DNA from 2 places in the Pelosinus sp. sgz500959 genome. Region 2 is predicted to be linked to the other one. Evidence: a T-box and tRNA genes for the amino acid it is inferred to sense, from the RefSeq annotation. Region 2 holds a T-box; the other holds one or more tRNA genes.

Region 1 (3,905 bases), on a different contig from region 2:
ACTGGAATATATCAATCTTTAACTCAACAAATGCCAATCATTCCTCCTGAATCCTTAGCTAAGCAATTTGATTGGACAATCGCCCTCCTCCTTTTACGCGCCTTTGCTAATGGCTGTAGTTCCATGACAGGAGTAGAAGCCTTGTCTAACGGTGTACCTATGTTCCGTTCACCCGAAGTACGTAACGCTTCGATAACGACCTATTGGATGTCAGGTATTCTTGGAGCCATGCTCCTTGGTATTTCTTTCTTAATTATGCATTTTCATATTTTACAAATTGAAGGTGTAACTGCTTTATCACAAATAGCTGAACTCACTTTCGGACGGAACTGGCTTTATTACTATATACAGATTACTACAATGTTAGTGTTATATTTAGCTGCAAATACTTCATTCAATGGTCTACCTTCTTTATTATCTTTACTTGCCACAGACGGTTATATGCCTCGTTATCTAGGTATTCGAGGTGAACGTCTAAGTTTCTCTAACGGTATTATATTATTAAGCACAATTGCTGGTTTGCTCATTTTTATTTATCAAGGCGATACAGAACATTTGATTTCACTCTATGCGATTGGCGTATTTTTATCATTTACCATTGCCCAAACAGGCATGGTCGTCCATTGGCGTCGGGAGAGGACACCTGGCTGGGGTGCACGTGCTGCCGTCAATGCAGTCGGCGCTACAGTCACGGGAATTGTTGTTCTTATTATCGGAATTACTAAATTTTCTCACGGCGCCTGGGCAGTCATTATTTTTATTCCATTTATGATTTTTATCTTTAAAAAAATTCGCTCTCATTATAACGATATGTCTGAACAACTTCACTTACCAGTTGAAGACTTTGATCCGACAACTGCTACTAATCTCAAAATAGGGCGAAATGTTGTTATTGTACCCATTGCAACCCCCACAAATATCGTAGCACAAACTTTAAAATATGCTAAAACAATTAGTAAAGATGTTGTTGCCTTACATATTGCTACCGACGAAGCAAGTGCTCTGCGAGTAGAAGAAAAATGGCATAATTGGAACCCTGGAGTAGAGTTAGTCACAATGTATTCCCCTTATCGCCTAGTCATTCAACCATTATTGAATTATATCAGTCAACTCGAACGCCAAAGAAAACCTGAAGATTTTATTACAATCTTAATTCCTGAATTCCAAACAAAAAAATGGTGGCATCGCTTACTTCATAACCAAACAGGTTGGGTACTTCGTACATTACTTATCCTTAGAGAAAACGTAATTGTGACTACTGTGCCTTTCCACCTGAAAAAATAATAGTCAAATAAAAATACGACTCATGTATGAGTCGTATTTTTATTTGACTATATGCCCTCTCACCATTCTCAGCAAAACAAAAAAGCTTTCAGAAGTTCATCTGAAAGCTTTGACTTTAATGTGGTGCGGGAAAGAGGACTTGAACCTCCACACCTTGCGGCGCCAGATCCTAAGTCTGGTGCGTCTGCCATTCCGCCATTCCCGCATATGAGATTAAATGGTGGCTCACCCGCGGCTCGAACGCGGGACACCCTGATTAAAAGTCAGGTGCTCTACCAACTGAGCTAGTGAACCGTAGTGGCAGGGGTAGCTGGACTCGAACCAACGCATACGGGAGTCAAAGTCCCGTGCCTTACCAACTTGGCTATACCCCTATTAGTTTTTGCTAGTTTTAAAATGGGGTGGCTGAAGGGGATCGAACCCTCGCAATAACGGAACCACAATCCGCCGTGTTGACCGCTTCACCACAGCCACCATTTTCTTAACATTCCCTAGCGACAAGATTTATTATATCATGTCTCTTATTTCGTGTCAAGTTTTTTTACTAACTTTTTTTCGCTTGTTACAAGCAATTTCTCAACTTGTTTTTGGCGACTTTGTTAGTATACCAAATTACTACTATATTAGCAACATCAAATTTAACCGTTTTCATAACTTTTTCATTAAATATTTCACTTTTTCTCTTTTTTTCGCCTTATTTCGCCTATTTATTTATTTATTTATTATACTATAATTATAATGATTTTATACTTTAAAATTACTTACAGCCTCTTGTAATTCACTAGACATCTTTGCCAAACTAGAAACAGCTGTAACAATTTCTTGTAAAGAAGCGTTTTGCTCTTGACTGGCAGCTGCAACTTCTTGTGAACTATCCGAATTCAACCGAGCTGAATCAGCAATCCCTCTTACTACCTGCTCAACTTGCGAACTCCCCATACACTGGTGTTCGACCAATCCTACAATTTTTTCTACACGTTGCCTCATATTCTTCACATCGACATAAATTTCTTCAAAAGCAATTTTTGAAGCGACAACGACTCGTACACCTTCAGCCACTTCTTTACCACTCTTGTCCATAGCTTCTACAGTTTGAGCCGTTTCACTTTGAATCGCACCAATAATTGCAGCAATTTCTTTAGCAGCGGTTTGCGATTGTTCCGCTAATTTTCGTACCTCATCTGCTACTACCGCAAATCCGCGTCCCTGTTCGCCAGCGCGCGCTGCTTCAATCGCAGCATTTAATGCCAATAGATTTGTTTGCCCTGCTATACCAGTAATCACTTCAACAATCTGACCAATTTGCCGTGATTTTTGACCAAGCACATCAATCATAATACCTGTTTGATTTACATCATCTTGAATATGATTCATCAAACTAACAGCGTGCTCCGCTTGTTTAATGCCATTTTCAGCCGATTGTTCACTTTTGTCTGATACCTCGGATACATCACGCGCTGCTTGTACAGTATCCAAGTTACAGCTATTCATACCTAAAATTACATTAGTCGATTCCTCAGATAAGCGCATCTGTGTAACAGCACTGTGAGCTACATTTTGAATCGTATGTGCAACCTCATCAGAAGCCCTGCCAACTTCAGTTGCTGCAGCTGTTAATTCTTCAGCCGATGCTGCCACTGATTCAGCCACAGTCGCAGTATGTGTAATAATTTTCCGCAAAGATTCGGTCATATGATTGACTCCCCGTACCAACTGATTCACTTCTAAAACACCTTCAGCTGTAAGAGTATGAGATAAGTCACCATCAGCAATGAGATCAACTGTTTCAACGACTTGTCGCAATGGATTGACAATGCCACGTGTTATATAGAAAGCTGTTATCGTCGCAAGTAAGATAGAAATAATTAAAATAGCAATTATAAGGTATGCAGCTGAAATTGCAGCATCAAATATTTCCGCCACTGGCTGATTGACGATAATTCCCCATTTATAGTTAGCAATCGGCGCAAAATCAGTTAATGTTTTATCACCACGAGTTGACACCGTTTCTACCCAGCCAGACTGTCCATTAATGACTTTTTGTACATAATCAATATTGGCAAAACTTTCTTTCTTTAGTACTTTATCATGATCTGGATGAGCAATAACAGTCCCTACATTATCAATAATTTCAATATAACCATTTTTCCCAACTTTAACATTTTCAGCAATACCTTTAAGAGACTGCAAACTAATATCAGCAGCAAACACACCAACAACTTGACCACTTGAATTTTTTATTGGAGTCGAAATCGTTATACAGGGTGCATTCGTGAAGGATGATATATATGCATCTGTAAAAAAAGTGTTCCCCTTTATTGCTTCTTTGAAATAAGGTCGATCACCACGATTTGCCAGATTCCCCGATGTCCTAGCAATTTGCATACCATTAGCATCCATTACGAAAATTAGCTCAAACTGAGGATTTTTTTGTTGCATTCCAATAATCATGTCCCGTATGGCAGCTCCATCCATAGAATGAGCCGTCGGTCCTAGTGCCAAGCCTTCTATCATCCCTTTAGAACCATTTAACATAATTTCAATTTGTTTCGCAACTTGTGCCGCCGTGTTACCGTTACTATGTACTGCCGCACTTTTAGTTGAAGTGATATTCATATAAA
Region 2 (3,905 bases):
TGCGTACATAGCATTCACAAGTTCCATAATTGAACTGATTGCTGTATTAAAGTTGTGACGCCCACCAATGTCTTCTGTTACTTTCTTGATTGTAACATGTAAGGCACGTCGTAGTTCACGTTCAACTTTCGTCAAAGTACTATTATCGCATTTCCAGTCTTCAGTTGCCATAGTAGCTGCGTAATGATCAACAATACGCCACAAACGCCCTAAAAAGCGATAAGATCCTTCTACCCCTTGATCATTCCATTCTAAATCTCGTTCAGGCGGAGCTGCAAATAAAATAAATAAACGAGCTGTATCAGCACCATACTTATTAATAATCTCTTCAGGTGATACGACATTGCCCTTAGATTTTGACATTTTCGCCCCATCTTTAATCACCATGCCTTGGGTAAGCAAGTTTTTAAATGGTTCATTCACATTCACTAAGCCTGCATCTTTAAGAACCTTGGTAAAGAATCTTGAATAGAGCAGATGTAAAATAGCATGCTCAATACCGCCAATATATTGATCGACTGGTGCCCAATAATCAGCTTTTGATGACTCAAAAGGAGCTAATTTATTAGTCGGATCAGTATAACGCATGTAATACCAAGATGAACAAATAAAGGTATCCATGGTGTCGGTTTCACGTTTCGCCTCTGCGCCACACTTAGGGCATGTACAATTGACAAACTCTTCTACTTTCGCAAGAGGAGAAACGGCTCCTGCTGTGAAATTCACATTTTCAGGGAGCAATACTGGTAATTGTTCTTTTGGAACAGGTACAGTACCACAATGCGCACAATTAATCATAGGAATTGGTGCGCCCCAATAACGCTGACGAGACACTAACCAATCTCTGAGACGATAATTGATATGTCGCTTACCATGTCCCTCTTTTTCCAACCATTTCGCTACTGCAACTTTACCGAGTTCATTATCCATGCCACTAAATTGACCTGAATTAACCATAATGCCAGGTCCGCCATAAGCACCTTCCATACCTTCAATGGTCCATTCTTCTCCAACAGGCTGAATAACTAATTTTTTTGGCAAGTTATATTTGCTAGCAAAAACCCAGTCCCGCTCATCATGAGCTGGAACGCCCATGACTGCACCAGTTCCATACTCGACTAATACATAATTTGCAACCCAGATTGGCACTTGTTCGCCAGTAAAAGGATTGATTGCGTAAGAACCAGTAAAGATACCTTCTTTTTCGAATTCGCTGGAAGTACGGCTTATTTCACTCATATTGCGCACACTTTCAACAAATTGGCGCACTTCCTGTGCATTTTCTTTTCCTGCAATCAATTTTTCTACCATAGCATGTTCAGGAGCAAGGACCACGTAGCTTACCCCAAAAGAAGTATCATGACGAGTTGTATATACAGAAATTTTTTCATTAAGCTCAGGCACAGCAAAACTAAACTCCGCTCCTTCACTGCGACCAATCCAATTTTCTTGCATCGTCTTAACTCGTTCAGGCCAACCTTTTAGCTCACTCAAATCACTCAGCAAACGATCGGCATAATCCGTAATCTTGAAAAACCATTGCTCCAGTTCTTTTTTAATCACAACTGAGTCACAACGCCAGCAACAGCCATCAATAACCTGTTCATTGGCAAGTACAGTATTGCAATCATTACACCAATTCACTGCTGCTTTTTTCTTATAGGCTAGTCCCCGTTCTACAAATAACAAGAATAACCATTGAGTCCAGCGGTAATAGTCTGGATGACATGTAGCCACTTCTCGATTCCAATCATAAGATAAGCCTAGCTCTTGCTGTTGGCGACGCATATTCGCAATATTTTCCCATGTCCATTCTGCAGGGTGAACTCCATGCTTAATCGCAGCATTCTCTGCAGGCATACCAAAGGAATCCCATCCCATCGGATGAAGTACGTTATAACCTTGCATAGTTTTAAATCGAGCAATTACATCGCCAATAGAGTAGTTCCGGACATGTCCCATATGTAAATTACCTGATGGATAAGGGAACATCTCTAGCACATAATATTCCGGACGTTGACGGTTTAGTTCGGTCTTAAAAGCACCACTTTCCGCCCAGCTCTTTTGCCATTTTGCTTCAATATCTTGAGCATTGTACCGTTCATTCATAAAAAAACCTCCCATTTATTCAATCAAAAAACGCCCCTTGGCTTATTAGCCAGGGACGAGTTAAACCCGCGATACCACCCTGATTGATAGCACAAATGCCATCCTCTCAATCATTCATAACGCTAATGACGCGGCAGCTACTATGATCTCATAGCTGCTCCTCCTCAGTGAGTTCAACGTTGCTTAGGATTGGCTCGCATCAACCGCCAATTTTCTGTACCCCGCCCATTCGCCTACTACTCTGAATCTTAGGATTTCAAACAATATTATATCCCACCCGATATAGGAAGTCAACTCGCCTTCTCACTGACTTTTTTAGTTCTACTTTTAAAAATACCGCATATCATGTTGTGTGGGAGGTGTACGATTACTATGTATAAGTTAATCATTGGCAATGTCAGAATTACCGTCTCAGATGATACCATCGGTCGCGAACAAGCTGCTACTGCCGCCAGACAGGCCATATCCATAGCACAAAGCCAAGGTAAAATCATATCACACGTCGCCATCACGGCTGGGGAAAATGGTCTTGAAGTGAAATCAACAGAAAAAGCGGGCCACCGTGTATCCCGGAAAACCATCAAACACAGTATGCTTGATGGTATGCGCTATGCCATACAAGAAAAACTTTACCCCTCAGGCAATTTCAGCACAAAAGATTCCTGGTTTGATAGCGATACAGGCCAAGAATGGCGTGGTAGTGAAGTGGATGTCACGAGAGATGAGTTAGTAGAGAAATTTGAAGAGTGGATGAAAACGATATAAATAGTAACCGGCCTCAACAATGAAGTGAGGCCGGTTACTATTTTTGTGATCACGATATAGCGGTTGATATTAATTGATCTGCTGAGAAAGCAACCCTATTTTTACCTGCTTTTTTAGCCTTATATAGTGCCTCATCAGCCTGATTAATCACTTCTTTTACTTCTTGGTTTTCATAAGGCCAAATTGCACCACCAACACTGCAACCCACTTTAGCAGTACCACCTTCAATGATATAAGGTATATTTAGCGCATTGATCACTCTTTGCCCTATATTAGTAGCTATTTCAAAAGATTTGGTCGGCTCAGCATATAGTACAATCAAGAATTCATCACCACCAAGGCGGGCGGCAATTTCTTCTTTACGAACAATTGTTTTTAACCTCACAGCTACCTCTTTAAGCAACAGATCTCCTGCATGATGCCCCATAGTATCATTGATAGTCTTAAATCCATCCAAATCTAGGTAGAGAAAAACAAGTTCTAAATTTCGCCTTTTTGCCGTAGCAGTCGCTATGGTGAGAAACTTATCAAGACCGACTCTGTTCGGCAACTCAGTTAGGCGATCGCTATTTGCTATTACTTCCATCTTACCAAGTTTATCTTCGGTATTGGATAAACTGTCAGTCAACTCCATTAAAGATGATGCTAAGATTTCAATTTCTTTAATTCCTTTATGTTCTGGAATAGCTACCGTCCCTCCAAAGCGAAGTTTATCAGCAGCCTTTGCGATTTCCCTCAGTGGCTTAGTGATTGCATTAGCCATGAACCATCCTACCAAGGCAAATATAATTGAGAAAGCACCACCAATCATCAAAATAGAAAATTGCAGTTTCACAATGGACGCAAAGGCGATGTCAACTGGTTGCCGCACTAGTACGCTCCAGCCAAGCCCCTTATAATTAGAATATCCTCTACCCAAGGCATAGCCCGTAAGATATTCCTTGCCGTCTGGCCATTTTTCAATCTTCCAACTGTTTTCACCTTGCTTAGCAAGAGCAATGCTATCAAGAGGCAATTTTTGACCAATCATC

The links. The T-box of region 2 lies ahead of leuS (leucine--tRNA ligase). A T-box ahead of a tRNA ligase gene usually reads a tRNA of that ligase, here a tRNA-Leu.
Region 1: it encodes a tRNA-Leu, which carries the amino acid that the T-box ahead of leuS (leucine--tRNA ligase) is inferred to sense. The anticodon was not compared.

Annotation. Positions count from the first base shown of each region.
Region 1 is NZ_JBGJZL010000011.1:41,166-45,070, forward strand. It holds gene ACAN52_RS16595 (APC family permease) at 1-1,284, shown strand, start outside; tRNA gene ACAN52_RS16600 (tRNA-Leu) at 1,406-1,489, opposite strand; tRNA gene ACAN52_RS16605 (tRNA-Lys) at 1,503-1,578, opposite strand; tRNA gene ACAN52_RS16610 (tRNA-Gln) at 1,583-1,658, opposite strand; tRNA gene ACAN52_RS16615 (tRNA-His) at 1,682-1,758, opposite strand; gene ACAN52_RS16620 (methyl-accepting chemotaxis protein) at 2,029-3,905, opposite strand, start outside.
Region 2 is NZ_JBGJZL010000003.1:367,003-370,907, reverse strand. It holds gene leuS (leucine--tRNA ligase) at 1-2,109, opposite strand, end outside; T-box leader at 2,158-2,368, opposite strand; gene ACAN52_RS06615 (hypothetical protein) at 2,455-2,874, shown strand; gene ACAN52_RS06610 (sensor domain-containing diguanylate cyclase) at 2,924-3,905, opposite strand, start outside.